One region of the Aeromonas sp. MdU4 genome, then DNA from elsewhere that is predicted to be linked to it. Evidence: riboswitches for the same ligand, from Rfam matches in the RefSeq annotation. Region 1 holds a riboswitch; the other holds the start of a gene.
The links. Region 1 has a riboswitch for thiamine pyrophosphate ahead of thiB (thiamine ABC transporter substrate binding subunit). Riboswitches for the same ligand answer to the same signal wherever they lie in the genome.
Positions count from the first base shown of each region.

Region 2: another riboswitch for thiamine pyrophosphate. It lies ahead of thiC (phosphomethylpyrimidine synthase ThiC); the one in region 1 lies ahead of thiB (thiamine ABC transporter substrate binding subunit).

Region 1 is NZ_JBHFMW010000018.1:121,415-136,194, forward strand. It holds gene ilvN (acetolactate synthase small subunit) at 1-408, opposite strand, end outside; gene ACE1BR_RS09845 (acetolactate synthase 3 large subunit) at 408-2,126, opposite strand; gene ACE1BR_RS09850 (hypothetical protein) at 2,518-2,670, opposite strand; gene ACE1BR_RS09855 (MJ1255/VC2487 family glycosyltransferase) at 2,708-3,817, opposite strand; gene ACE1BR_RS09860 (phosphatase PAP2 family protein) at 3,814-4,317, opposite strand; gene ACE1BR_RS09865 (TetR/AcrR family transcriptional regulator) at 4,444-5,064, opposite strand; gene leuA (2-isopropylmalate synthase) at 5,473-7,035, shown strand; gene leuB (3-isopropylmalate dehydrogenase) at 7,032-8,117, shown strand; gene leuC (3-isopropylmalate dehydratase large subunit) at 8,151-9,548, shown strand; gene leuD (3-isopropylmalate dehydratase small subunit) at 9,561-10,160, shown strand; gene ACE1BR_RS09890 (transglutaminase domain-containing protein) at 10,278-11,207, shown strand; gene ACE1BR_RS09895 (PilZ domain-containing protein) at 11,239-11,529, opposite strand; TPP riboswitch at 11,619-11,709, shown strand; gene thiB (thiamine ABC transporter substrate binding subunit) at 11,770-12,750, shown strand; gene thiP (thiamine/thiamine pyrophosphate ABC transporter permease) at 12,747-14,369, shown strand; gene thiQ (thiamine ABC transporter ATP-binding protein) at 14,356-14,780, shown strand, end outside.
Region 2 is NZ_JBHFMW010000029.1:106,598-121,377, forward strand. It holds gene ACE1BR_RS17650 (Gfo/Idh/MocA family oxidoreductase) at 1-843, shown strand, start outside; gene rimK (30S ribosomal protein S6--L-glutamate ligase) at 957-1,853, shown strand; gene ACE1BR_RS17660 (sensor histidine kinase) at 1,938-3,182, opposite strand; gene ACE1BR_RS17665 (response regulator transcription factor) at 3,179-3,847, opposite strand; gene ACE1BR_RS17670 (hypothetical protein) at 3,936-4,358, shown strand; gene ACE1BR_RS17675 (hypothetical protein) at 4,445-4,930, shown strand; gene ACE1BR_RS17680 (MerR family transcriptional regulator) at 4,987-5,502, shown strand; TPP riboswitch at 5,580-5,692, shown strand; gene thiC (phosphomethylpyrimidine synthase ThiC) at 5,972-7,963, shown strand; gene thiE (thiamine phosphate synthase) at 7,960-9,573, shown strand; gene ACE1BR_RS17695 (ThiF family adenylyltransferase) at 9,630-10,406, shown strand; gene thiS (sulfur carrier protein ThiS) at 10,403-10,609, shown strand; gene ACE1BR_RS17705 (thiazole synthase) at 10,611-11,378, shown strand; gene thiH (2-iminoacetate synthase ThiH) at 11,396-12,622, shown strand; gene ACE1BR_RS17715 (ATP-dependent endonuclease) at 13,184-14,780, shown strand, end outside.

The DNA of each region.
Region 1 (14,780 bases):
CTTGATAAAGGCATCCAGCTTCTCGCTGGTCCCTACCAGCTGCACCGTGTACTGCTCGGGGGTGACATCGACGATCTGGCCACGGAAGATATCCGCCAGCCGTTTCAGCTCGTCACGGGCCCCACCGGCGGCACGCGCCTTGACCAGCGCGATCTCCCGCTCGATATGCTCCCCTTCGCTCAAATCGCACACCTTGAGCACATCCACCAGCTTGTGCAGCTGCTTCTGGATCTGCTCCAGCACCCGCTCGTCACCCATGGTGACTATGGTCATGCGCGACAGGGTGGGATCCTCGGTGGGCGCCACCGTCAGGGTCTCGATGTTGTAGCCGCGCTGGGAGAAGAGGCCCACCACGCGGCTCAGGGCGCCGGATTCGTTCTCCAGCAGTACTGAAATGATGTGTCTCATCAGGTTCTCTCCGTCTTGCTCAGCCACATCTCGTCCATCGCACCGAACTTTATCTGCATCGGATAGACGTGCTCATCCGGGTCGACCGAGATATCCATGAACACCAGCCGATCCTTCATGGCGAAGGCCTTCTCCATGGCGCTCTCCAGCTCGGCCGGATCGCTCACCGCGATACCGACGTGGCCATAGGCTTCCGCCAGTTTGACGAAGTCCGGCAGGGACTCCATGTAGGAGTGGCTGTGACGGCCGCCGTAGAACATCTTCTGCCACTGCTTGACCATGCCAAGGGCGCGGTTGTTGATGGAGATGATCTTGATGGGCACCCCGTACTGCATGCAGGTCGAGAGCTCCTGAATGTTCATCTGTACCGAGCCGTCGCCGGTGACGCAGCAAACCACCGCATCCGGATTGGCAAACTGGGCCCCCATGGCGGCCGGAATACCGAAGCCCATGGTGCCGAGGCCCCCTGAGTTGATCCACTGGCGCGGTTTGGCAAACGGGTAGTAAAGGGCGGCAAACATCTGGTGCTGGCCCACGTCGGAGGCAACAAACGCCTGACCCTGAGTCACCTTGTAGAGGGTCTCGATCACCTGCTGCGGCTTGATCTGAGTGGGCGAGGTCTCGTAGGCAAGACAGTGACGGGAGCGCCACTGGTTGATCTGGCTCCACCACTCTGTCAGTGCATCTTTGTCGTTGTCGAAACCGCACTCGCGGATCACCTCCAGCATCTGCTCCAGCACAGTTTCCACCGAGCCGACGATGGGCACATGAGCCTGCACCGTCTTGGAGATGGAGGTGGGGTCGATGTCGATGTGGACTATGGTGGCGTTGGGGCAGAACTTGGCCACGTTGTTGGTGACGCGGTCATCGAAGCGGGCACCCACGGCGAAGATAAGATCCGCGTTGTGCATGGTCTTGTTGGCTTCGAAGGTACCGTGCATCCCCAACATGCCGATGGATTGCGGATGAGTACCCGGGAAGGCACCCAACCCCATCAGGGTAGTGGTGACCGGCAGGTTCAGCAGCTCAGCCAGCTTGAGCACCAGATGATCCGCATTGGCGTTGATGGCGCCGCCGCCCACGTACATCACCGGGCGCTGGGCATCCACCAGCAGCTTGGCGGCACGCTTGATCTGCCCCTTGTGGCCCGACTTGGTCGGGTTGTAGGAGCGCAGGGAGACGGTCTCGGGATACTGATAGGGGAACTTCTCTTTCGGGTTCTGCACATCTTTGGGCAGATCCACCACCACCGGCCCCGGGCGGCCGCTGGCGGCAATGTAGTAGGCCTTCTTGATGGCCTCGGGAATATCGCTCGCCTTCTTGCACAGGAAACTGTGCTTCACCACCGGGCGGGAGATACCGATCATGTCGGTCTCCTGGAATGCATCCTCACCGATCATGCTGGTCGGCACCTGGCCGGAGAGGATCACCAGCGGAATGGAATCCATATAGGCGGTGGCAATACCGGTAATGCAGTTGGTCGCCCCCGGACCGGAAGTCACCAGCACGGTCCCCACCTTGCCGGTAGAGCGGGCGTAGCCATCGGCCATGTGCACCGCGGCCTGCTCGTGCCGCACCAGGACATGCTCCATCTTGCCGTTTTCGAAGAGAGCGTCATAGATGTCGAGCACCGAGCCACCAGGGTAGCCAAAGACATGCTCAACCCCCTGATCCTCCAGCGCTCTAACCACCATCTGGGCGCCTGATAACATCTCCATGATAAAGCCCTCCAGGCTTTGCTCCGTTTAGCGAATACCACCGACGATGCCGTGCTTCCCGGCACGGTCCGATCCGTTTCTTGTTGTTATCTGAATGCAGATCGGCCCAATTCAGCCCCGTCGACAGGTGAAAAAAAGGATTTTTCCGTCATTCACCCGAAAATCGGGTGAAAAACCAACTTAACCCGCCAATGAACGGTTGTCCACGGCTTTGTCTGACCAGAACAGTCATACATTTCAACCAGCTATTGGTATTCAATGAGTTGCCGCTGCGGCGATGATACAAACGCGAAGCAAGTCGGGGAATAACCAGCGGATCATTCCGCAGAGGGGAAATTTGGCCACAAAAAAGCCCACCGCTTAGCGGTGGGCTTGCTACCGGATGCTCGACTCAGTTGTCCTGATCCGGCTCCGCCAGCCAGATCTGCTGATCCGGATCGGTCTCTTCACTGACCGAGATGCTGACGCCCATGTCCAGCAGCTCGTGCAGGGTCAGATTATCTGCCAGCGTCATGGTTTCGCCATTCTCATTGGTAAAGCGCATTTGCTCCATCCTCTCCTTGGTGGGATCGCTTTTCAGTCTAGTCAACAACGCTCACTTGCGATAACCAGCAGCTGGATAAACAGTCTCCCCCATCCAGCTCGCTCAGGCGATCACTCACCTCCTCCGGAAACAGGGTGCGGGCCCAGAGCCGGCGTGACAGAGAGGCCACGCTCTCGTCAGCTCCCGTCGCCAGCCAGCGGGCCAGCTCTCCCGCTACATCGGGGTAGCAGACCGCTCCCGGCGAGGCGCTGTCAAGCCAGTTGCGCACCAAATTGGCATCCAGCACATCCATCAGGGTCGCCAGCCCCATCATCTCGAGAGTCTTGCCGTTGGTCAGCTGCTCGAACTGACCGCCGAGGGGCTTGACCAACAGCTTCTTGCCGAGGGTAAGCGCCTCGGAAGCAAGCTCGAAGCCCGCGTTGGAGATGACGCCGCGACATCCCGCCAGCACGGCGATAAATCCGTGCCGCGATGGCGGCTCGAAACGCAGGTTGCGCCACTGGCTGGGGGTATGGATGGCGGGGTGAAAACAGACGAAACGCTGCTGGCCAAAGCGCGACAACAGGGCCGCGATCGCCTCGGTCTGCTCGAACGGCAGATAGATCAGGATCTCGCCGTTATCAGCCTGAGGGGCGATGGGGTCGATCACCGGCGGCAGCAAGGGGTGGCCGAAGTGAAACCAGTGCAGCCCGAGCGGCTGATCTACCGGGGCAAAGTGGCGCATCAACTGACGGCTGACCCCATCCTCCCCCCAGCGCGGGATCGGCCAGTTGAAGCTGGCCTGATGGCTGATGGTGAGGCTTGGCTTGCCATAGCGGCGGGCGGCATGGGCGCTCAGCGGCTCAAAATCGCTCACCACCAGATCGTATTCACTGCAATCGAGAGCCCGCAGATCCCGCCAGAAGGTGAGTGGCGATAAGGCCTGCAGAGTACGCCACGGAGAAACTCGCCCCTCGTGGCTGACGAAAGTGAGCCCGGCAAAGGTGCGGTACTCCCCGAACGCCTCCATGTCGAAGTAGCGGTCGGCGGGGCGGCCGCTAAAGAGATAATCCACCTCGACCCCGGCGTTGCGCAGCGCCCGCGCCAGAGTGCGACTGCGACTGATATGACCGTTGCCAGTGCCTTGCACACCAAACAGTATCCTCATGGATGGCTCCAGCCGAGCGCCAGCAGGGCGCAGCCACCACCCAGCAGGGCGCCTGCCACCAGATCGCTCAGGTAGTGGACCCCGAGTAATAATCGCGATGCCCCCACCAGCGCGGCCCAGCCAAACAGCAGGGGCGCCCAGAGTGGAAAGCCGGTCGCCAGTATGGTGGCCATCAGAAAGGCGGCGGCGGTGTGGCCGGAGGGGAGACTGTAGCGATCGGAAGGGGTGATAAAGACCGGCAAACCGACCGGCCGCTGCCGTTTCAGGCTGTTCTTCAGCAGCAGATAGAGGGGCAGTTCGATGGCGAAGGCGAGCAGTACCAGCTTCACCAGCTCGCGTTCACTCTCCCCCTGCCACCAGAGCAGGGCGGCCAGCACAGCGTAAAGCGGGCCGTCACCGGTGCGGGAGACAAGGCGACTCACCCTCGCCTGCTGCCGGTTATAGCCGTGCAGCAGGCAGACCCGGCACACCTGCAGGTCCCATTGCTGGATCTTGTTCATAGCCTCTCCTTCCACGCGATCTTCTTGCAGAGTAGGAAGGCGGGATGACAGGGTGTTGAACGGGGGATAACAGATTTATGAAAAAAGGGCCGAATGGCCCTTTTTAATCTCGGCGTTACAGCAAAATCAGTGATTGCCGCGCAGACCGGTCTCCATCAGACGGCAGTTGTGATCCGCCAGACGGGCCATGAAGTGTTCATCCACCTTCAGACCAAACACCTGCTCGTAGAGATCTTTCATCACGAACGGCTGCCACATCATGCTGAGGAAGGAGATCTTCAGCATCTCGGGATCCAGGTTGTCACCCAGCTCGCCATTGGTTTTCATGGTTTCCAGCAGGGCATCGAACTGCGGCAACTGACGCTCCAGCAGGCGGTTCAGCACAAAATCCCGGCCCGGGCTCTTTTCAGTCGACAATGCGCTGGAGATGGCAGAGGTCAGCTCGCTATTGGGCGCCATCACCTGATAGTAGGTGTTGAGCAGCTCGTTGAGGCTGTGGTTGCTGTGCTCATCTTGCCAGGCATGGTCGAGAGGCTCGGCCACATCACCCAGCACCGCTTTGTACAGACCCTCTTTACTGCCGAAGTAGTAGTGGATCATCGCCAGGTTGGAGCCAGCCAGCTCCGCTATTTCGCGGGTAGTCACCTTGCTATAGGGAGTATTGAGAAAACGCTCACGGGCGGCAGCAAGCAACTTGTCACGAATGTCAGAACGTCCGACCGGACGACCTGGTCTACGTTTTTCCATTTAACACCTCAGAAAATTCAGCCAATGCTGATAAGTCGATCTGGTTGTGCAAAGAATTGAGCACAGCAGGATTGACCAGATAATCGGTCATGGGCCGAATATGGGACAAGGAAATTTGCAATCCTTTACAATCCGATTAAATACGTCAGCAGATTTATACTGACCATCCGTGTTGACACAGCATAAAAATCTCGATATTGGTAAAAGGGTTATCGACTGGAAGGAATAACAACGTCATGCATATTGCCACCCCGCTACTACTACTCTCCCTAATCGCGTTAACTCGCGCGGGATCCTTGTAGCCGGGCTAAGGCATAGCCGGAATTTACAAAAACCCGTGCACCCTGCACGGGTTTTTTTATGCCGCCGCAGGACGCACGTTACCGAACTTAGGAAGAGGGAAGTCACATGTCAGATCGGGTCATCATATTCGATACCACCTTGCGTGATGGTGAGCAGGCCCTGGCGGCCAGTTTGACAGTCAAGGAGAAGCTGCAGATCGCCCAGGCACTGGAGCGGCTCGGTGTCGACGTCATGGAGGTGGGCTTCCCGGTCTCTTCTCCCGGCGATTTTCAATCGGTGCAAACCATCGCCCGCCACATCAAGAACAGCCGGGTCTGCGCCCTTGCCCGCGCCCTGCCCAAGGATATCGATGCCGCAGGTGAAGCCTTGCGGGTTGCCGACGCCTTTCGCATCCACACCTTCATCTCCACCTCCTCCATCCATGTGGAGAGCAAGCTGAAAAAAAGCTTCGAGGATGTACTGGAGATGGGTACCAGCGCCATCAAACACGCACTGCGCTACACCGACGATGTGGAGTTCTCCTGCGAGGATGCGGGCCGCACGCCGATTGATAACCTCTGCCGCATGGTGGAGGCCGCCATCAAGGCGGGCGCTCGCACCATCAATATCCCGGATACCGTCGGCTACACGGTACCGACCGAGTTCTCCGGCATCATCCACACCCTGTTCAACCGGGTGCCCAATATCGACAAGGCCATCATCTCGGTGCACTGCCACGACGACCTTGGCCTCTCGGTAGCCAACTCCATCGGCGCCGTGCAGATGGGAGCCCGCCAGATCGAGTGCACCATCAACGGCATCGGCGAACGGGCGGGCAACTGCTCGCTGGAAGAGGTGGCGATGATCCTGAAAACCCGCGCCGACCTGCTCGGGGTGCAGACCAATATCCGCCACAACGAAATTCATCGCACCAGCACCCTGGTCAGCCAGTTGTGCAACATGCCGGTGCAGCCCAACAAGGCGATCGTCGGTGCCAACGCCTTCTCCCACAGCTCAGGCATCCATCAGGATGGCGTGCTCAAGGCGAAAAATACCTACGAAATCATCACCCCCGAGAGCATTGGCCTAACCCAGAACAACCTCAACATGACCTCCCGCTCCGGCCGCCACGTCATCAAGCACCGGATGGAGTCCATGGGGTATGCCGAGAGCAGTTACGACCTCGATCACCTCTACGGCAAGTTCCTGACCCTGGCCGACAAGAAGGGGCAGGTGTTCGACTACGACCTCGAAGCGCTGGCCTTCTTCAGCCAGATCCACGAAGAGCCGGAGCACTTCAAGCTGGAGTACCTCGGGGTGCAAAGCGGCAGCTCGGTGCTGGCCACCGCCTCGGTCAAATTGAAGGTAGGGCAAGATCTGATCTGCGAAGCGGCCACCGGCAACGGCCCGGTGGATGCGGTCTACCAGTGCATCAACCGTATCACCGGCTACGAGATCCGCATCGACAAATATGCCCTCAAAGCTAAGGGCGAAGGGGAAGATGCCCTCGGTCAGGTCGATATCGTCGCCGAGTACAAAGGCCGCAAATTCCACGGCATGGGGCTGGCCACCGACATCATCGAATCTTCAGCCCATGCCCTTCTGCATGTCATCAACAGCATCTGGCGCGCCGATCAGGTCGCCGAACAGATGGAACGAAATAACACTATCAAGACGGAGACAGTATGAGCAGTTATCGGATCGCAGTATTGCCGGGTGACGGCATTGGCCCGGAAGTGATGGCCGAAGCCGTCAAGGTGCTGGAAAAGGTGCAAGCCAAGTTCGGCCTCGCCTTCGAATATGATCGCCACGATGTAGGCGGCATCGCCATCGACAACCACGGCACCCCGCTGCCGCAGAGCACCATTGCAGGCTGCGAGGCGGCCGACGCCGTGCTGTTCGGCTCGGTCGGCGGCCCGAAATGGGAGCATCTGCCACCCAACGATCAACCGGAGCGTGGTGCCCTGCTGCCCCTGCGCGCCCACTTCAAGCTGTTCTGCAACCTGCGTCCGGCCCGTATCTATACCGGTCTGGAGCAGTTTTCCCCGCTGCGCGCCGACATCTCCGATCGCGGTTTTGACATCGCCTGCGTGCGCGAGCTGACTGGCGGCATCTACTTCGGCCAGCCCAAAGGGCGCGAGGGAGAAGGGGCGAACGAGAAGGCGTTCGACACCGAGGTGTACCATCGCTTCGAGATTGAGCGCATCGCCAAGATTGCCTTCGAATCTGCCCGGGTGCGCAAAGCCAAAGTCACCTCCATCGACAAGGCCAATGTGCTCGCCTCCTCCATCCTGTGGCGCGAGGTGGTGACGCAAGTCGCCAAATCCTACCCGGACGTGGCACTGAACCACATGTACATCGACAACGCCACCATGCAGCTCATCAAGGATCCGTCCCAGTTCGACGTGCTGCTCTGCTCCAACCTGTTCGGTGACATCCTCTCCGACGAGTGCGCCATGATCACCGGCTCCATGGGACTGCTCCCCTCTGCCAGCCTCAACGAATCGGGTTTCGGCCTGTTCGAACCGGCCGGTGGCTCGGCCCCCGATATCGCCGGCAAAGGGATCGCCAACCCCATCGCCCAGATCCTCTCCGCCGCCCTGATGTTGCGTTACAGCCTGGGCCAGGAGGCTGCCGCCCAGGCCATCGAGCAGGCCGTAGCCCAGACCCTGGCCGAGGGTTACTTCACCGCCGACCTGCATCAGGCCAGCGCCCACCATCCGGTGCAGAGCACATCCGAGATGGGCAGCCAGATCGCCGCCCGGATCTGAGCCGCATAACAGAGAACAAGGAAGAGAGAAGCAATGGCCAAGACCCTCTATCAGAAAGTATTCGACGCCCACGTGGTACGGGAAGTGGAAGGGGAAACGCCCCTCATCTACATCGACCGTCATCTGGTACATGAAGTGACCAGCCCGCAGGCATTTGACGGCCTGCGCGCCATGAATCGCCAGCTGCGTCGCCCGGATCTGACTTGGGCCACCATGGATCACAACGTCTCCACCACCACCAAGGACATCGCTGCCTCCGGCGAGATGGCCCGCATCCAGATGGAGACGCTGGCCGCCAACTGCAAGGAGTTCGGGGTTCGTCTCTACGATCTCAACCACAAATATCAGGGGATCGTCCATGTGATGGGCCCCGAGCTCGGCATCACCCTGCCCGGCACCACCATCGTCTGTGGCGACTCCCACACTGCCACCCACGGCGCCTTCGGTTCGCTGGCGTTCGGTATAGGCACCTCCGAAGTGGAACATGTGATGGCCACCCAGACCCTGAAACAGGGCCGCGCCAAGACCATGCGAATTTCGGTCAACGGCAAGCTGGCCGAAGGGATCAGCGCCAAGGACGTCGTGCTTGCCATCATCGGCCGGGTCGGCCATGCCGGTGGTACCGGTTACGTGGTGGAGTTCGCAGGCAAAGCCATCGAAGGCCTCACCATGGAAGGTCGGATGACGGTATGCAACATGGCCATCGAGCTGGGCGCCAAGGCGGGGATGATCGCCCCCGACCAGACCACCATCGACTACATCCGTGGCAAGGAGTTTGCCCCCAAGGGCGAAGCACTGGAGCAGGCCATCGCCTACTGGCAGAGCCTCAAGAGCGACGCCGATGCCAAGTTTGATGCTGAAATGGTGCTGGACGCCGCCGACATCGCCCCGCAGGTCACCTGGGGTACCAACCCGGGTCAGGTGATCGCCGTCAATGAGCCCATTCCGGCACCGGAATCCTTCAGCGATCTGATGGAGCAGCAGTCCGCCCGCAAGGCTCTGGCCTACATGGACTTGCAACCGGGCCAGAAGCTCTGTGATGTCGCCATCGACAAGGTGTTTATCGGTTCCTGCACCAACAGCCGCATCGAAGACCTGCGCGCCGCTGCAGCCATCGCCCGTGGTCGCAAAGTAGCCGCTGGCGTGCAAGCGCTGGTGGTGCCGGGTTCCGAGCAGGTGAAGGCGCAAGCCGAAGCGGAGGGGCTCGACAAGATCTTCATCGAGGCCGGTTTTGAGTGGCGCCTGCCCGGCTGCTCCATGTGTCTGGCGATGAACAACGACAGGCTGCAACCGGGGGAGCGCTGCGCCTCCACCAGCAACCGCAACTTCGAAGGGCGTCAGGGCCGTGCCGGTCGCACCCATCTGGTGAGCCCGGCCATGGCCGCCGCCGCCGCCGTCACCGGCCGCTTCGCCGACATTCGCGCACTGTAAGAGGAGATAACGATGACAGGCTTCAAGCAACACAAAGGGATCGTCGTCCCCCTCGACAGCGCCAACGTCGACACCGACGCCATCATTCCCAAGCAGTTTTTGCAGAAGGTCAACCGCATCGGTTTTGGCAAGCACCTGTTCCACGACTGGCGCTTCCTCGACGATGCCGGTCAGCAGCCCAATCCCGAGTTCGTACTGAACCAGCCGCAATTCGCCGGTGCCAGCATCCTGCTGGCCCGCGAGAACTTCGGTTGTGGCTCGAGCCGCGAGCACGCCCCCTGGGCGCTGGCCGACTACGGCTTCAGGACCGTCATTGCCCCGAGCTTTGCCGACATTTTCTACGGCAACGCCATCAACAACGGCATGGTGCCGGTACGCCTGAAGGAAGAGGAGGTAGACGCCCTGTTCCAGCTGGTCGCCGCCCAGCCGGGTATCGAGATTGAGGTAGATCTGGAGGCCAATCTGGTACGAGCCGGAGATATCAGCTTCGGCTTCGAGATCGACGAGTTCCGCCGTTACTGCCTGCTCAACGGGCTGGATGCCATCGGCCTGACCCTGCAACACGAGGCAGCCATCAGCACCTTCGAAGCGAAGCAGCCGAGCTGGATTTAACGCGTCAGTTGCAAAAAAACGAGTAGAATCAACAGGGAGCTTCGGCTCCCTGTTTTACTGTCCGCCACGCTTCCCACTCTGGGCCACTGGAACCGGCCCGCGTTACAGGAAAGGATGATGAAGAGACCGACGGCAATTCCTCTACTCTGTGCCCTGTTGTTTGCGCTGCCAGCCAGCGCGGCACAAACCCACTTCACCAACGACCTCGGCCAGATCAACGTCGGCTGGCAAGATAGCGAAGGCAAGCCCCAACAGCTCACCTACCGGCTCGAACAGGGCAAGCTGCCGCCTCTTATCGCCTATCGCCCGGCCAGAATGCAGGAGGAGGTACTGCAGACCTTGCTGCGCGGGGTGCGAGAACACTATCCCGAGGTGCAATTCACCCTCTCTCGCCCCTCCCTCGAACTGCATCTGAAAAGCCACAATCAGGATAAAGCCAAAGAGGCCATGGCATGGCTGGAGGCGCAAAGGGGCAAGGAGGAGCAGACGTGGTTGAGCAAGCACTACTTCCAGTATTTCACACCACCGGATGGTCAGCTGGCAGTGAAGCAGGATCATGTGCGGATCGCCCTTGAGAGCCGCACTGGGCTGGCTCCGCTGGCGGCTCAGCTCAAACAGCAGGGCAGCACCGAAACGGAAGCTCGTCAGAAAACCGTGGCCCATATGCTTACCTTTATCCAGAGCATTCCCTACCAGCAGCTGGACAGTCTGAATGGCCGACAGGGCAAGGGTTTTCTCCCGCCCCGTCAGGTACTGGAGCAGAACCGGGGGGACTGCGACAGCAAGGTAACCCTGATGGCCGCCCTGCTGGCCCAGCTCTTTCCCGAATTGAAACAGGCCATGGTCTTCGTCCCCGGCCACGCAATGCTGGCCGTTGACCTGCCCACCAAACCGGGGGATGCAACCATCAACTGGCAGGGGCAATCCTATCTGCTGCTCGAGCCCACCGGCCCCGCCACCTTGCCAGCAGGCCAAATAGCATCGACCAGCAAAACGCTGGTCGATAGCAAGCAGTTGAGTGTGCAGCCGGTTCAGGGCAAAGGGTAACCCCTTCTCCTCTACCGATGGGGGGAGAGGATTACCCCAGCGTCTTAAACTCCACCGCCAGCAGCAATCCACCCTCCTCCTCCAGCACCCGGATAATGCGGGCGTGGGCTTCAAAGGGGGGCAACAGGTTGCTGTTGGTGGCAAGACTGATCCGGATTGGCTGATTGATGTCGAGCTGGTGTTCAGATACCGCAATCCCCATGCCGTTGGCACTGAGATCCCGGCAGATCCCCTCCAGCACCAGCTGCTGCTGATAGACGGTGACCGGAGCATTGATGACCATGCGCGCAAAGGCACGCCTTTCCTTGGTATTGGTAAGCACGCGAACATCCTCTGTTGGGTGGGCGTCATATCATGGGCATTGCACAATTGTGCTGGTCTACCCAAAAGAACGTTAATACAATGCGGTTCGTTTCTCAAACGGGGTGCGGTTTACCGCTGAGATTATACCCGTGTACCTGATCCAGATAATGCTGGCGGAGGAATTTGAGGCATGGCGCTCATTTTTTGCGCTCTCACCCGCTGGCACCTCATTATTAACAAGTAATAGGGAGTGCCACCCATGAAGACCCTGCTGCTGGTCACCACCGGCCTGCTGTCGGCCAACGCGTTCGCCGCCGACACCCTCACCGTCTACACCTACAGCTCCTTCACTGCCGAGTGGGGCCCGGGGCCCAAGATCAAACAGGCCTTCGAGAAAGAGTGCGGCTGCAACCTCAATCTGGTTCCCCTCGAAGATGGCGTTGCCATCCTCAACCGGCTGCGGCTGGAGGGCAAACACAGCAAGGCCGATCTGGTGCTGGGGCTGGACGATGCGCTTATCAGCGAAGCCAAGCAGAGCGGCCTGTTCGCCCCCCATCCAGCCAAGCTCGACGGCATCAAGGTGCCGGGTGGCTGGCAGGATAAGACCTTCGTCCCCTACGACTACGGCTACTTCGCTTTCGTCTATGACAAGGAGAAGCTCAAACAGCCGCCCAAGAGCCTGAAAGAGCTGGTAGAGCGACCCGATCTCAAGGTGATCTATCAGGATCCCCGCACCTCTACCCCGGGGCAGGGGCTGATGCTGTGGATGAAGTCTGTCTACGGTGACAAGGCGCCCGCCGCCTGGGCCGAGCTTGCCAAAAAGACGGTCACCGTCACCAAGGGGTGGTCAGAAGCCTATGGCATGTTCCTCGATGGCGAAGCGGACATGGTGCTCTCCTACACCAGCTCCCCCGCTTACCACCTGATTGCCGAGAACAAGCCCCAGTATCAGGCTGCGGCGTTTGAGGAAGGGCACTACCGTCAGGTGGAAGTGGCCGCCAAGCTGAACAGCGCCATCCAGGGCAAGCTGGCCGATCAGTTCCTGCAATTTATGGTGAGCCCCGCCTTCCAGAACGAGATCCCGACCGGCAACTGGATGTATCCGGTGATCGATACCCAACTGCCAAAAGGTTTCGAGCAGATGATCACCGTCAGCAAGCCGCTGGCCTTCAGCGCCGATGAGGTGGCCGCCAATCGCAAAGGGTGGATCCGCGAGTGGCTGCAAGCCGTCACCCAGTGAGCCGTCACCTCCTGAAACCACAGGCTCGTCCCCTCTGGTGGCTGCCGGGCAGCGCAGCCACATTGTTGATCCTGCTGTTATCCCTCGGGCCGCTTGCGGCCCTGTTGTGGCAAGCCGGTTCACTGGCCCCCCGCACCCTGATCGCAGATCCTTATCTGCGTCACGTGCTGGGCTTCAGTCTGGGACAGGCACTTCTCTCCACCCTGCTGAGCCTCGGGCTGGCCATTCCGGTAGCCCGCGCGCTGGCACGGCGCCGCTTCGTTGGCCGCACCCTGCTGATCAAGCTGTTTGGCCTCTCGCTGGTGCTGCCGGTCATCATCGCCATCTTCGGCATCGTGGCGGTACATGGCAAACAGGGTTGGCTGCCGCAGTTGCTGCGCACCTTGGGGCTCGATCCCGGCAACTACCTCTACGGCCTGTTTGGCATCCTGCTGGCCCACGTCTTCTTCAACATGCCACTGGCGGCCCGCCTCATGCTGCAGAGCATAGAGAGCATCCCCGAATCGAGCTGGCGCCTCGCCAGCCAGCTCGGCATGCGATCAAACCACATCTTCCGGCTGCTGGAGTGGCCGCTCATTCGCGGCATATTGCCGGGACTTACCAGCCTCATCTTCATGCTCTGCTTCACCAGCTTCACCACCGTACTGGCGCTGGGCGGCGGCCCCAAATCGACCACGCTGGAAGTAGCCGTTTATCAGGCGCTGCGTTTTGACTTCGATCTCGCTACCGCGGGCGGACTGGCGCTGGTGCAGCTGATCCTGACCGCCGCCCTGCTCGCCCTGCAGCACAAGCTGCAGAGCACCCCGGCCAGCAGGGTGACCCCCCGTCGCCCCTGCCTGCGGCCGGATCGCCACCAGCCGGGCACGGCGGTGGTGGATATTCTTTCGCTCTGTATCGGGCTCGCCATCTTTCTGCCACCGCTGCTGGCTATCGTGGTGGCTGGCCTTCACCCCGGCCTGCTGACGGCGCTTACCTCCAGCAAGCTGTGGCAAGCAAGCGGCCAGTCGCTGCTGATTGCACTGGCAGCAGGCACCCTGGCGACTCTGCTCGGCAGCGGCCTGCTGCTGACCAGCCGTCACCTCAAGGTGCGCACCCGCCAACGGCGTGCTGCGGCCCTGTGGGAGGCCAGCGGCTCGATGATCCTGATGATCCCGGCGGTGGTGCTCTCCACCGGTCTCTTTATCCTGTTTATGCCGTTCACCGATGTCTTTGCCCTCGGCCCTTGGCTGGTGGTGCTGGTCAACGCCCTGATGGCGCTGCCCTATGTGCTGCGCACCCTCTCCGCACCCATGCAGTTGGTGGTACGCCAATACGACCGGCTGGCGGACAGCTTGGGGGTGCGCGGCCTGCATCGCCTGCGGCTGGTGGAGTGGCCGCTGCTGCGCCGTCCGCTGGCACTGGCAATGGCGCTGTCAATGATCCTCTCGCTGGGGGATCTCGGCGCCATCGCCATGTTTGGCAGCCAGGAGCTCACCACCCTGCCCTGGCTGCTCTACCAGCAGCTCGGCAGCTACCGACTGACCGAGGCGGCCGCCACCGCCCTGCTGCTGCTCACTCTCTGTTTCTCCCTGTTCTGGCTGGTGGAACGGGTGCTAGGAGGAAAACATGCTGAACATTGATAGGCTTGTAACCAGCTACCCCGACTGGCGCGTCAGCTTCAGCGCGACTCTGCCCAAGGGGGAGATCACCGCGCTGATTGGCCCAAGCGGCGCAGGCAAGTCGACCCTGCTCGGGATGATCGCCGGCTTCGTGCCGGTGGAGTCAGGCCGCCTCAGTTTCGATGGCGAAGATCTGCTGCCGCTGGGCCCCGCCGAGCGCCCGGTCACCACCCTGTTTCAGGATCACAACCTCTTCCTCCACCTGTCGGTGTTCGACAATATCGCCATCGGCTTGCACCCGGGTCTGCGCCTGAGTGCAACCCAGCGGGCACAAGTGATCGATGCAGCCGCACGGGTTGGCCTCGGTGAGATGCTAAGCCGCCAGCCTGAGCAACTCTCCGGCGGCCAGCAACAGCGGGTTGGTCTGGCTCG
Region 2 (14,780 bases), on a different contig from region 1:
CCGCAGATCGCCGCCCGGGTGCTGGCACTGGATCACTGGATGGCCCGCAATGCCGTTCAGCGGTTGTTGCGTGGGGCGTTGGATGACAGCTGGCAGCCGTGCACTCAACCGAACCCTTCGTCGAACTTTCAGCCAAATACTCCACTGTTTGGCACGATTGCACCTGTCACGCTGGCGGAGGTCGCGTTGGTAGAGGGCTTCTTGCTGGAGCCATGTGGCATGGATGATGAGGGGCGTCCCTATGCCCTCAACTTTGCCACCGGCGAGCCGGATCGGCGGGTGCTGTGTCACCCAGACGGGGTGATCCTAGATATCGGTACCCATCTGCTGGCGATGATCCGCGAGCTGCTGGTGGCCCTCGACGGCGATGACCGGCTGACGCTGGTGGCTGAAGGGGTGGTCGATCGATTGGGCCAACCCATTACCCGTGGCGATCTGGAGAGTGCTGAAGGGCGTGCCTGTCTGCGCGGCGAAGCATCCGGTGTTCCGCTGGTCCTTTGGCTCGACAAGTACGCCGGGCCGGGTATCGAGCGCAAGGGGTTGGTTCTGCACCTCAAGGATGGACGGCGTATCGAGCTGTTTCGCAGCGGTAATCAGGAGTGGCTGGACTATTACGGGGAGACATGTGGCAGCGACAAGCGCGACCAACACCTGCATGGGCCCGAACACCTGTCGGTAGAGGCGCAACGGTGGCTGCATGAAGGGCCGCTCTATCGCGACTGCATCGCGCAAACCCTGCTGGCGCCCCTGCCTGCTGAAGGCTGGGGTGGGGCCACGACGCGCCGGTTGCAAGAGGTTACCCTGCTGCTCACCTTGCAGCAGCAGTTGCGCGGGCCCCATTGAATCTGTTTTACGGGTAATGACAAAAAGGCAAATGGTGAGGGGAAAGGATTGGCGTTGTCAGCGCTCCGTGGCACCTTATACTCTCCAGCCCGATTATCAGGTCTGTCATTTTCATGAAGATTGCCATTTTATCCCGTGAGCCGAAAAACTACTCCACCTGTCGTCTGGTTGAGGTTGCTCAGGCGCGCGGTCATCAGGTCGAGGTGCTCGACACCCTGCGCTGCTATATGAATATCGCTTCCCATAACCCCTCCATTCACTACGAGGGTGGGGAGCTGGGCAGTTATGACGCCGTGATCCCCCGGATCGGGGCCAGCATTACCGCCTACGGCACTGCCGTGCTGCGCCAGTTCGAAATGATGAACACCATGGCCCTCAACAGCTCGGTGGCCATCAGCCGCTCCCGCGACAAGCTGCGGGCGATGCAGCTGCTCTCCCGCCACGGCATCGGCCTGCCGGTGACCGGCTATGCCCACAGCACCCACGACGTGCCGGATCTCATCACCATGGTGGGTGGTGCACCGCTGGTGGTGAAGCTGCTGGAGGGGACCCAGGGGATTGGTGTGGTGCTCTGCGAAACCCAGAAGGCTGCCGAGAGCGTGATCGAGGCCTTTATCCAGACCAATAACAACATCCTGGTGCAGGAGTATATCCGCGAGGCCAATGGCGCCGACATCCGCTGTTTGGTGGTCAATGGCAAGGTGGTGGCTGCCATGCGCCGTCAGGCCCAGCCGGGGGAGTTTCGCTCCAACCTGCACCGTGGCGGCACCGCCGAGGCGATCAAGATCACCCCGGAAGAGCGCGCCACCGCCGTACAGGCCGCCAAGATCATGGGGCTGGATGTGGCGGGGGTGGATATCCTGCGCAGCGCCCGCGGCCCGCTGGTGCTGGAGGTGAACTCCTCCCCCGGCCTGCAAGGGGTGGAAGCCGCTTCCGGCAAGGATGTGGCAGGCAAGATCATCGAGTTCCTCGAACTCAAGGCGAGCCGCAAGAACAAACCGGCGGAGTGAGCCTCGGGCTTGCAGCTATCAGATAGAAACAGGGCGCCCTTGGGCGCCTTGCTTGTTTCTGGCTGGTGCCGCAGCGCCCTCACCCTAGCCCTCTCCCGGAGGGAGAGGGAACTGTTCGGCGGCGATCATCGCCAGCCTTGCGCTGAAAACGCCATCCTCCAGCCGGGTCTCGATCTGCCAGCCCAGCTTCTCGCAGATACGCTGGATGATGGTGAGGCCGCAGCCGTAGCCAAGGATCTGATCCGGCGCTGCCGCCGTCGGGTTGCTGATGGTGAGCACCGGGCCACACAGCTCGATCTCGATATGCCCCTCGGCATAGCTCAGGGCATTTTTCAGCAGGTTGCCGAGGGCAATGGCGAGCAGGGAGAGGGGGGCATTCACCTCGCTGGTTTCGTCCAGAGTGAGGCGAATGTCGAGAGCCTCCCGCTGCAACAGCGGGGCGAGGCGGGCCAGCTCCTGGCGGATCAGCGGGGTCACCTGCTGCAGTGGCCGCTCGACCTCCTCCTTGCGACCCAGCAGCAGGAAGGTTTCGGTGAGCAGCGCCATCTCGTCGGCGGCGGCGCGGATGCGGGTGGTGGCGCGGGCTGCCGGAGCAGGCAGATCCGTCACCTTGCCGAGCAGGGCGGCCGAGCCCTGAATCACCATGTTGGGAGTGCGCAGCTCGTGGCTGGCGAAGCGGCTGAACTCCTGCTCGCGGGCGAATACCGCGCTCACCTCCTGTTTACCGGCCAACAGTGCCAGTTCGATATCGCGCAGCTCCTGCCAGGGGGCGTCGGGCTCGAAATCTGCCTGATCCGGAGTGAGGTGGGCGACCCTGTGCTGCAGCCGTTGCAGCGGCCCGGTGATATGACGTACCAGCCAGATGCCGAAGCCAAGGCAGCCAAGCAGCAGTGCCAGCCCGATCAGCCAGGTTGCGGCGCGCAGCTTGTCTTCGTAGGGATCGAGGTAGTCGTCGGCATCGTCGTTGAACACCAGATAGAGCATCCCCTCTCCGGAGGGGTGGCGGGCGACCAGAAAGTGTTTGTCCTCCTTGCCCAGCTGATGCTCGAAAAAGCCGGGGGTCCGGTAGGGCCGCAGCCACTTCGGCAGGCGGCCCGCCTCGGTCCAGTAGCTGGAAAACAGCCTGGGACTCGGGGCCGCCGCGGCCGGGCCGAGCCGCAGCCAGTCATCGCTGTAGCGGGTCACTTCCGCCTCCAGCCAGTGGCGCAGACTCAGCTCCTCCATCTTGTCTTCGGCCACCATCATCAGGCCGGAGAGCAGGATCAGCAGCACCACGCCCGCGCCCCCGAGCGCCATGATCAGGCGGTGGCGCAGGCTGGGCAGGCTCATTCGCTCACCAGTCGGTAGCCCTGACCATGCAGGGTTTCCAGCATGGGTGCCGGGAAGGGTTTATCCAGCGCGTTGCGCAGGGCGTAGATGTGGCTGCGCAGGGCGTCGGAGTCGGGCTCCTCATCCCCCCAGACGGTGTCGAGCACCTCCTGACGGCTGACGATGGCGGGGGCGCGGCGGGCCAGCAGCGCGAGGATCTGGAACGGGATCTTGCCGAGCTTGAGGGGCTCACCGGCGCGGGTCGCGCGGCCGCTGGCGACATCGACCGTCAGATCGCCAAAGCTGATGGCCCCCACATCGCCGCGCGGGCCGCGCAGACTGAGGGCTTGCAGCCGCACCTCCAGCTCCTCCATGGCGAACGGCTTGACCAGATAGTCATCGCCCCCCGCCTTGAAGCCCGCCAGCTTGTCCTCCAGGCTGTCGCGGGCGGTGAGAAACAGTACCGGGGTGGCAATCCCCTGCTCGCGCAGGCGGGCTACCGTGCTGAGCCCATCGAGGCGCGGCATCATCACATCCATGATGATGACGTCGAAACGCTGCTCCTCCAGCAGTTGCAGCGCGGCCTGACCGTGATAGGCACAATCGAGGCGGTGACCGGCCAGCTCCAGATAATCCATGATGGTCTCCGCCACCTGAGGATTGTCTTCCACTACCAAAATCTTCATGCTTTGCTCTCCTGGTTGGTGAGCGTTTCACGCTCTTTTCACACCGGATATGGCATCCTGTGTGCCAGTGTAACCCCGAGGATCCCCGATGAAGAAGTCTCTCTGCGCCCTCCTGTTGCTGATCTTGTTGCCACTTGGCACCGCACAGGCGACCGAATTCAAGCTGATCGGCCGCACCACCTGGCAGCTTGGCCAGCTGATGGTCAACGGCATGCCGTTCGTGATCGACGATCAGACCCGCTTCAAGGATTGGCTCAACGAAGATGATCTCGGCGGTACCTGGGTCGAGATGAAGGGCGTGGTGGAGAACGGCGTGCGCTATGTGCGCAAGGTCGAAGCCCTCGACGAAGATGACAAGGGCGAGATGGATCTGGAAGGGCCGGTCGAAGGGGGGCGGATTTGGGGCTACACCACCTCGGACAACAGTCTGGCGCCGTTTGAAGGGCGCTGGCTCGAGCTGGAGTGCAAGTTTGACGGCATGCGCCTGAGCCGCTGCCGCGAGGATGACTGATCCGATCTTTGCGTTCCGATTAGAAATGCTCCCGAATGAAGCCCATGCTTGTCCAGCATGGGCTTTTTGTTCAGGGACGAACGAAGATGGAGCAAGCGAAAAAGTGGTGTGCATGGATGCTGGGTGTACCGCTCTGGGCGGCGCAGGCGGGAGCCGACGAATTATGGCTGGTGGAGCTGGAGCGCGATGACGGCATCCATCTGCAATTTCAGGGTATCGAGGTGGAGCGAGGCAGCGCTCCGGTTTGGCGGCAGGGGGAGATTTGGCCGCAGCCACTCAAACCCGGCGACCAGCTCTCCCTGCTGGTCGCCGACGGGGTGGCCACCCGGATTGAGCTGCTGACGGCCAGATCTCCGGCGGGATCCGGACAGTGGCAGCGGGTGCAAGATCGCCTGCAATCCTTCGATGACCGGCAGCTCACGCTGGCCACTCTGGGCACAGTATCACTCAATCCGGTTGTTCGCTGGGTCAACGGCTCGGCCGCCGATCTGCATGAAGGGAGTGCGCTGGTGCTGACCCGCGACGAACAGGGCCGCTTAAGCGAAATCCTTGTCATCAATCCGGAGGAGTAGTTGACCTGTCTACGATAGGCGGGTTTATCCTCTGCCCGTTGGATGAAGGAACCCCTATGTTGACGATTACCCGGCTGGCCAGAGAACTGGGCCTGAGCCGCACCACCCTGCTCTATTACGAACGTCTCGGTCTGCTGCTTCCCGCCCTGCGCGGGGAGAACGGCTATCGCCGCTATGGCGAGGCCGAGCTGGAACGGGGGCGGCAGATCGCCAGCTTTCGTGCCATGGGGCTGCCGCTCGAAGAGATCGGCACCCTGCTGGCGGCAAGGCAGGAGAGCCACTCCTGCCTCGATGGTCATCTGCTGCGACTGGAGCAGGAGATCGCCGAGCTGAGGCGGCAACAGCGGGCCATCATCCTCTATCGCCAACAGACACACGAGGAGATCCCCATGGTAGACAAGGCACGCTGGGTTGCCATCATGCAGGCCGCAGGCATGACCGAAGAGATGATGCGCAACTGGCATATCCAGTTCGAGAAGATGGAGCCACAGGCCCATCAGGAATTCCTCGAATCCCTGCAGATCCCCACCGCGGAGATCGCCGCCATCCGCACCTGGTCGCGCGGGGAGTAACCCGGTCCGACCACAGCACCAGCCGTTGACCCATATTGTTAACGGCTTGTGCTTTAGATTTTCCCCCTTATACTGGCGCCATCTTGTCGGAGTGCTGACCGTCGAACGACGCGAAGCTGAGACCGTTAATTCGGGATCCGTGGAACCTGATCAGGTTAAAACCTGCGAAGGGAACAAGGGTAACTTGCGGGTTACCGCGCCGGAGGAGGAACAAGCCTCTTCCGCTCATCGAAGGGGTAACCCTGATGGGTCAGGGCGCACAGGAGGGAGTCTGTCCCGTCCGGTTGTCCAGCACGTGGGGCGCCTTGCCCACAGAGTGCAGAGAGCGGGAAGTGGCAGAACAGCAGAGCGGAGATCCATCCCGCGCGCACTCCCTCCTGACATAAATACCCCGCCGCAAGTTCATCTTCTCCTCGAACTCCAGACAAGCAAACACCCATAACTTCAACCAGTTAATGTGAGTTTTGCTATGTCTACTTCTGTATCTGATACCGCCAAATCCAGCCGCCGCGAGCAGCGCTCCAGCGCCCAGGCATTTATCGACAGCCTCAAGGGGATGGCTCACCCCAACTCCCGCCGCATCTTTATCGAAGGCTCCCGCGCCGATATCCGGGTGCCGCTGCGGGAAATCCAGCTGGCCGACACCTTCGTCGGCGGCACCAAAGAGGCTCCCCGGTTCGAGCCCAACGAGCCGGTGCCGGTCTATGACACCTCGGGCCGTTACGGGGAGGAGGGGGTCGCCATCGACGTGCGCTGCGGCCTGCCGCGCCTGCGGGAACACTGGGTGCTGGAGCGCGATGACACCGACGCCCTGCCGGGGCTCAGCTCCACCTTCACTCAGGAGCGTCTGGCCGACGAGGGGCTGGATCACCTGCGCTTCGAGCACTTGCCAAAACCGCGCCGTGCCAAGCAGGGCCGCCGGGTCACCCAGCTCCACTACGCCCGTGCCGGTATCGTCACTCCCGAGATGGAATTTATCGCCATTCGCGAGAACATGGGGCGCGAGCGGGTGCGCTCCGAACTGTTGCGCACCCAGCATCCGGGCCGCGATTTCGGTGCCCGCCTGCCCCAGAACATCACCCCCGAATTTGTGCGCGATGAGGTGGCCGCCGGTCGCGCCATTATCCCCAGCAATATCAACCACCCGGAAGCGGAGCCGATGATCATCGGCCGCAATTTTCTGGTGAAGATCAACGCCAACATCGGCAACTCGGCGGTCACCTCCAGCATCGAAGAGGAGGTGGAAAAGCTGGTCTGGTCCACCCGCTGGGGCGCCGACACCGTCATGGATCTCTCCACCGGCCGCTACATCCACGAGACCCGCGAGTGGATCCTGCGCAACAGCCCGGTGCCCATCGGTACCGTGCCCATCTATCAGGCGCTGGAGAAGACCAACGGCATCGCCGAAGACCTCACCTGGGAGCTGTTCCGCGACACCCTGCTGGAGCAGGCCGAGCAGGGGGTGGACTACTTCACCATCCACGCCGGCGTCCTGCTGCGCTTCGTGCCGATGACCGCCAAGCGCCTCACCGGCATCGTCTCCCGCGGCGGCAGCATCATGGCCAAGTGGTGCCTCTCCCACCACAAGGAGAACTTCCTCTACCAGCACTTCCGCGAAATCTGCGAGATCTGCGCCGCCTATGACGTGGCCCTGTCCCTCGGTGACGGTCTGCGCCCGGGCTCCGTCTATGACGCCAACGACGAGGCCCAGTTCGCCGAGCTGCGCACCCTGGGCGAGCTGACCAAGATCGCGTGGGAGTACGACGTGCAGGTGATGATTGAGGGGCCGGGCCATGTGCCGATGCACATGATCGAGCGCAACATGACCGAGCAGCTGGAGCACTGCCACGAGGCGCCTTTCTATACCCTGGGCCCGCTCACCACCGACATCGCGCCGGGTTACGATCACTTCACCTCCGGCATCGGCGCCGCGCTCATCGGCTGGTATGGCTGCGCCATGCTCTGCTACGTCACCCCCAAGGAGCATCTGGGGCTGCCCAACAAGGAGGATGTGAAGCAGGGGCTGATTACCTACAAGATCGCCGCTCACGCCGCCGATCTGGCCAAGGGGCATCCGGGCGCCCAGATCCGCGACAACGCCATGTCCAAGGCGCGCTTCGAGTTCCGCTGGGAGGATCAGTTCAATCTGGCCCTCGACCCCGACACCGCCCGTGCCTACCACGACGAGACCCTGCCGCAGGAGTCCGGCAAGGTGGCTCACTTCTGCTCCATGTGCGGGCCCAAGTTCTGCTCCATGAAGATCACTCAGGATGTGCGCGACTACGCAGCCAAGCTTGAAGCGGTGGAGATCAAGCTGGTCGGTATGGATGGTCAGCAGGAGCAGGTGGTGGCTCAGGTGGAGAGCGGCATGGCCCGCATGGCAGAGACCTTCAAGGAGACCGGTGGCGAGATCTACCATCAGGCGGCGGCGCTGAAACAGGCCGCAGGGGAGGAGGCGTGAGCTGCGCAAGCGGGGCTGTCAGCCCCGCCGATCTGTCGCCCGTGACGGACTTGCTGCCTGTGGTCTGGACCATTGCCGGTTCCGACTCCGGCGGCGGTGCCGGTATTCAGGCCGACTTGCACACATTGCACGACCTCGGCGTGCACGGCTGCTCGGTTATCTCCGCCATCACCGCCCAGAACTCGGTGGCGGTGAAGATGGTCGACCCCGTGCTGATGCAGACCTTCACCGCCCAGATTGACGCCCTCAGCGTCGATCTGCCACCCGCCGCCATCAAGATCGGCCTGCTGCCGACCCGGCTCCATGTCGAGGTGCTGGCCCGCCGACTGGCGGCCATCGAGGCTCCCTTCGTGGTCTACGACCCGGTGGCCATCGCCAGCACCGGCACCCCGATGGCGGAACCCAATATGCTGGCGGCGGTGCGCGAGCAGCTGTTGCCGCGCCTCTCCTTGATCACCCCCAACGGCCCCGAGCTGGAGGCCCTGACCGGTCTGCCGGTCAGCAGCCCCGAGCTGGTGCGCCTCGCCGCCCGGCGGCTGCGTGAACTCGGCGCCCGTGCCGTGCTGGTCAAGGGCGGTCATCTGGAGTGGAGCGGCGAGCTCTGCCTCGACTACTACCAGGATGCGCAGCGCGAGTTCTGGCTGGCGGCGCCGCGCCTGAATACCCGCCACGGCCACGGCACCGGCTGCTGCTACGCCAGCGCTATCGCCGCCGTGGTGGCGCAGGACTACCCGGTGGAGGACGCCATCACCCTCGCTCGTGCCTACCTGCAACAGGGGTTGGCGGCGGCGCAAGGAGTGGGGGCAGGCCCGGGACCCATCGCCCATCTCGGCTGGCCCGCCGATCTGGCTCACTTCCCCCGCGCCGTATTGGCGGGTTCAACCCTCGATCACCGCTTCGGGCTTTATGAGACAAGCAGCGCCCGCCTGCCGGAGGGCTCCTTTGCGCCGACCGAACACAACCTCGGCCTCTATCCGGTGGTGGATTCGGTCAAATGGCTGCGCCGCCTGCTGGGGGCTGGGGTCAAGACCATCCAGCTGCGGATCAAGAATCTGCCCGCCGCTCAGGTGGCACCGGCCATTGCCGAGGCTGTGGCGCTCGGCCGCCGCCATGGGGCGCGGCTCTTTATCAACGACTACTGGCAGCAGGCCATCGAGGCGGGTGCCTGGGGCGTGCATCTGGGACAGGAGGATATGGAGACCGCCGATCTCGCCGCCATTCAGGGGGCCGGGCTGCGCCTTGGCATCTCCACCCACGGCTACTTCGAGCTGATGCGGGCGCGCGAGCTGGCCCCCTCCTATATCGCGCTGGGCCATATCTTCCCGACCAACACCAAGGCGATGCCTTCGCGTCCGCAGGGGTTGGTGCGGCTGCACCACTACCGCGCTCTGATGGCGGAGTGGCCGACGGTAGCCATCGGCGGCATCAGCGAGGAGCGGGTGGCGGCGGTCAAGGCGAGCGGAGTCGGCAGCATCGCGCTGGTCTCGGCGATCACCGCGAGCGACGACTGGCAGGGGGCGACCGAGCGGCTGCTCGCTGCCGTGGGGGCGGGGGATGAGCCACGCTCGGCTTCTGCCATAAGGGAGGTGGAACATGCTCTCTGGTGCTGAGTATTTGCGCGATTCAGCCCGCCAGCTTACCTCGCTGGCCGGATGGGGAGGCACTGATGTTGGCTGATGCTGAATACCTCAGATATGGCCGCCAGCTGATGCTGGCGGAAGTGGGGGAGGTGGGTCAGGCGCGGCTCAAGGATAAATCGGTACTGATCGTCGGTCTCGGCGGGCTCGGCTCGCCGCTCGCCCTCTATCTGGCCGGGGCCGGGGTGGGCACCTTGTGGCTGGCCGATGGCGATACGGTCGATTCCAGCAACTTGCCGCGCCAGATCCTGTTCGATAGCGAGGCGGTCAACCACTCCAAGGCGGAGCTGGCCCGCGAGCGCTTGGCGGCCCACAACCCGCTGGTGGAGCTGATCTCCATCAACCAGCGGCTCGATGCCGCCAACCTGCCGGAGTTTGTGGCCGAGGTAGATCTGGTGATCGACTGCTGCGACAACCTCGCCACCCGCCAGGCCATCAACGCCGCCTGCGTGGCTCAGGACAAGCCCTGGATCTCCGCCGCCGCAGTGGGTTGGCAGGGGCAGCTGATGGCGCGCACAGGTACGGAGCACGCCTGCTACGCCTGCCTCTATCCGCTGGATACCAAGGTGAGCCAGAGCTGCGAGAGCAGCGGCGTCACCGGCCCGCTGGTCGGGGTGATGGGCTCTTTGCAGGCGCTGGAGGCACTGAAGCTGCTGCTCGGGATGCCAAGTCCGGTCGCTGGCACTCTGCGCCGCTTCGATGCCCTGACTCATCAGTGGCAGACCCTCACTCTGGCTCCCGACCCCGATTGCCCGGTTTGCGGGCTGCGCCGATGCCCGACACACGATAAGGAGATCACCCCATGACCTTGACCATTCGACTCAACGATAAAGCCCAGTCGCTGACGGCAGGGCTGAGTGTGGCCGACCTGCTGGCGGCGCAAGACGTTAATCCACAGGGGGTGGCGGTGGCCCTTAACGGTGCCGTGCTGCCCCGTGGCCGCTGGGCCGAGACCCGTCTCAATGACGGAGACGAACTTCACCTCTTCACCGCCATTGCGGGAGGCTGACATGCTGACCATTGCCGATCACACCTTCTCTTCGCGCCTCTTTACCGGCACCGGCAAGTTTGCCCGCCCGGAACTGATGGCCGCCGCCATCGAGGCGAGCGGCTCCCAACTGGTCACCATGGCCATCAAGCGGCTCGAGCCGGGCAAGGCTCACGACGATATCCTGAGCCCCTTGCAGCAACTCGGGGTCAAGCTGCTGCCCAACACCTCCGGCGCCAAGACCGCCGCCGAGGCGGTATTTGCCGCCCATCTTGCCCGCGAGGCGCTGGGGACGAACTGGCTCAAGCTGGAGATCCACCCCGATCCCCGTTATCTCTTGCCCGATCCCATCGAGACGCTGAAAGCCGCCGAGCAGCTGGTGAAAGAGGGCTTTGTGGTACTGCCCTACTGCGGCGCCGACCCCGTGCTCTGCAAGCGGCTGGAAGAGGTGGGCTGCGCCGCCGTGATGCCGCTCGGCGCCCCCATCGGTTCCAATCAGGGGCTGGTGACCCGGGAGTTTCTCGCCATCATCGTCGAGCAGGCCAATGTGCCCGTGGTGGTGGATGCGGGCATCGGTGCACCGAGCCACGCGGCCGCCGCCTTTGAACTGGGCGCCGATGCCGTGCTGGTCAACACCGCCATCGCGGTGAGCGGCGACCCGGTCGCCATGGGTCGCGCCTTTGCGCTGGCCTGCACCGCCGGTCGCAGCGCCTATGAGGCAGGCCTTGGCGCCCGCGCCCAGCAGGCGCAAGCCTCCAGCCCGCTCACCGATTTTCTGGGGGCGTTATGAGTCATGATGCTGGTGCGATGGGTCGCTCCGAGCCTTCTGCACAACCTCAGGTGCTCCCGAGTGATAGCCCCCCTCTCGGCTCTTCACAAAATAAGGGAGAGGGGCTGGGGGTGAGGGCTAAGGAGCCTTCCTTTCTCGACCGATGGCAGGAGCTGGATTGGGACGATATCGGCATGCAGATCCGCGCCAAAACTGCCGCCGATGTGGCACGCGCCCTGAGTGCCCCGCGCCGCACGCTGGCCGATTTTATGGCGCTGATCTCGCCAGCTGCCGAGGCATTTTTGCCGCAGATGGCAGCCGAGGCCGAGCGGCTCACCCGCCAGCGTTTTGGCAACACCATCGGCTTCTATGTGCCGCTCTATCTGTCGAACCTCTGCGCCAACGACTGCACCTACTGCGGCTTCTCCATGAGCAACCGCCTCAAGCGCAAGACCCTGAATGCAGAGGAGATAGAGCGCGAGTGTCTGGCCATCAAGGCGCGCGGTTTTGACAGCGTGCTGCTGGTGACCGGCGAGCACGAGCACAAGGTGGGGCTCGCCTATTTTCGCGAGGTGATGCCCATCATCCGCCGCCACTTCAGCACGGTGGGGATGGAGGTGCAGCCCCTCTCGCAGGCCGACTATGCCGAGCTGAAGAGCCTCGGTCTCGACGCCGTCATGGTCTATCAGGAGACCTACCACGCCCCCACCTACGCCCGCCACCATCTGCGTGGCAACAAGCGGGACATCGGATGGCGCCTCGCCACGCCGGATCGGCTGGGCCGCGCCGGTATCGACAAAATCGGCTTGGGGGCGCTGATCGGTCTCTCCTCGGACTGGCGCGCCGACAGCTACTTCGTCGCCGAGCATCTGAGCTGGCTTGAGCGCCACCACTGGCAGAGCCGCTATTCGCTCTCCTTCCCGCGCCTGCGCCCCTGCACCGGTGGGCTGGAGCCTGCCGTGGTCATGTCGGATCGCCAGCTGGCCCAGCTTATCTGCGCCTGGCGCCTCTTCTCGCCCACGCTGGACTTGTCCCTCTCCACCCGCGAGTCAGCCACCTTTCGCAACGGTGCGGTGCGCCTTGGCATTACCCAGATGTCGGCCGAATCGCGCACCCAGCCGGGGGGCTATGCCGAGGGGGATAAAGAGGAGCTGGAGCAGTTTGCCATCCACGACGACCGTCCGGTCGGTGAAGTGGCGGCCGCCGTGCGGCAGGCGGGGTTGCAGCCGGTGTTCAAGGACTGGGAACCGTTTTTGGGTCGCTAACGACGTTTACACCTGCGGTAACAGATAGCGGCAAGCAGATCGGAGGGGCAGATCCCCGCCACTGCTTGCCGTTTCCTTTTGCCTGCGGCCGCAGGATTGTCTCTCTGGTGTAACGATGTTTATAACTGTCGTCTCACCAGTGCAAAAATCGTGAGTGCGGGTCAGCTTATTGAATGGGTCATTGCGACCATAAGCAATGGCCGATTTGGGGCAAGGGGTGGCCGGTGGCGGCTATGTAGCCTGCGTAGGGTGCAATAAGCGGAGCGCATTGCACTGTTTTTGTTTGGTGGAGTTGGGTACCGTTTTTGAACCGCTAAAGACGCTGATTCCCAGTGATAACAGACCGCGGCAGCAAATCGGAGGGATAGATAACCGCACTGCTTGCTGCTGTTGTTTATGAGTTGCCAGTTGTTCTAACCAGATAAATTGGTTTCTGAATGCAATATACGAGGTACAGTGAGAAACGAGAATCGTGATAGATATTAACCATAAGTAGAATATCTAGACTTATCATAAATATGCCATACAATACCCATAAGTTGGCAATTCTTGGCATATATCATGATCAGACAGATTACCATTACTAACTTTCGCTCTATACGTAAAGAGACAATATCCACGGAAGAAATTACTACTCTAGTGGGTAAAAATGACGCAGGGAAATCAAACCTCCTTAGAGCATTAAATTTATTTTTTAATGGTAAGACTGATGCCGATGCTGACTATAATTTTCACTCTGACTTTAATATCAATGCAATTGTTCAGCAAAGGAAAGCGAAGGAGATTAAAGTCGAGTTGGTTCTTAAACTTCCGCGAAGTTATCGTAAGCCAGAGCAACCTGATACCGTATATTGGAGTAAAACATGGCGTGCGGATGGTTTTCACGATGAAGTGCAACAGCACTGTGAAATTAAAAGTGGCGTTGTAGTAAATAAAAAGAACTTCCCTAAAAGAAGTAAAATACCTAGTCTGTTGAAAAGCATTAACTACATATATATCCCAGCAATTAAGGATGCTAATTTTTTCCGAGACCTGCAAGGTAAGCTATACGATGTGCTAGCTATTTCATCTGAACAAGGATTACATGCATCAGCTAATAGTTTTGAGCAAGAGATCAATCAGCATATCAGTGAGTTGATGGGGGAAATTGATACTGTTTTCGCTAGTAGCAACAATGAAATCAAACTCCCTCAAAATTTAAGAAATATCTTTGGCGCCCTTGAGTTTAAAGCCGACAATATACCTTTAAGCCGTAGAGGCGATGGGATAAAAATTAGGCATATTCCCATGATGCTTTCATTTATTGCTCTGAAACAGCAAAGCATTGGTGCAAAAATAACTATTCGACCTCAGATCTGGGGATTTGAAGAACCTGAAAATAATGTTGAATTCTCAACGTGCTTTGAACTTAATAACCAGTTGGTCGAGGCAGCTAAGAAACATACGCAGATATTTATAACAACACACTCACCTGCTATATACTCACTTTCGTTTAATTCTTCATTGCCATCGGGTCTAAAGAGTATTAGCTATTATGTTGATAAAAAGGGGCATGATACTAAGCTACAATCATGTAGTGAGCATGACCTTCACGGTAATACAGGATTTCTAAATCTTGTAACGCCATTAATTGAAGAACATAGGAAAGTATGGCAAGAGAGAGAAGATGAATATAAGAGTACATTAGGTGCTTTGTCATCTCAATTGGCAGTGTCTTCCAAGCCAAGATTATTTCTTGAGGGTGTTAGTGATCGTGTTGTAATTAATAGGGTTCTGCAGTATTTAAATCGAGCAGATGAAGTTTTTATTGATGTTCCAGATAATGCTTATAATAGTGCAAATGCTGCTAGTGATAGAGCCAAGGCATTTTACTTGCTTCAGAAACATGAGAAAACAAAAATTTTAGGCCTTCTCCTTCTGGATGATGATGCAGCTGGTAAAGATGCAAAAACTCAATTAACAGAGTTTTTTAAGGGACAACAATCACCCGTGAGTGCAGCAACATATCCTCCACATGAAGCTCCTAAGCAGCTGAAAGCTAAAGGTTATGTGTGGAGAGTGGAATTGGAACACCTCTATCCAGAGAATATTTGGAATTATGCATTAGAACAATTTTGGCTTGAAGAAATTCTTGATGAAGAGCAAAAATTTACTGATG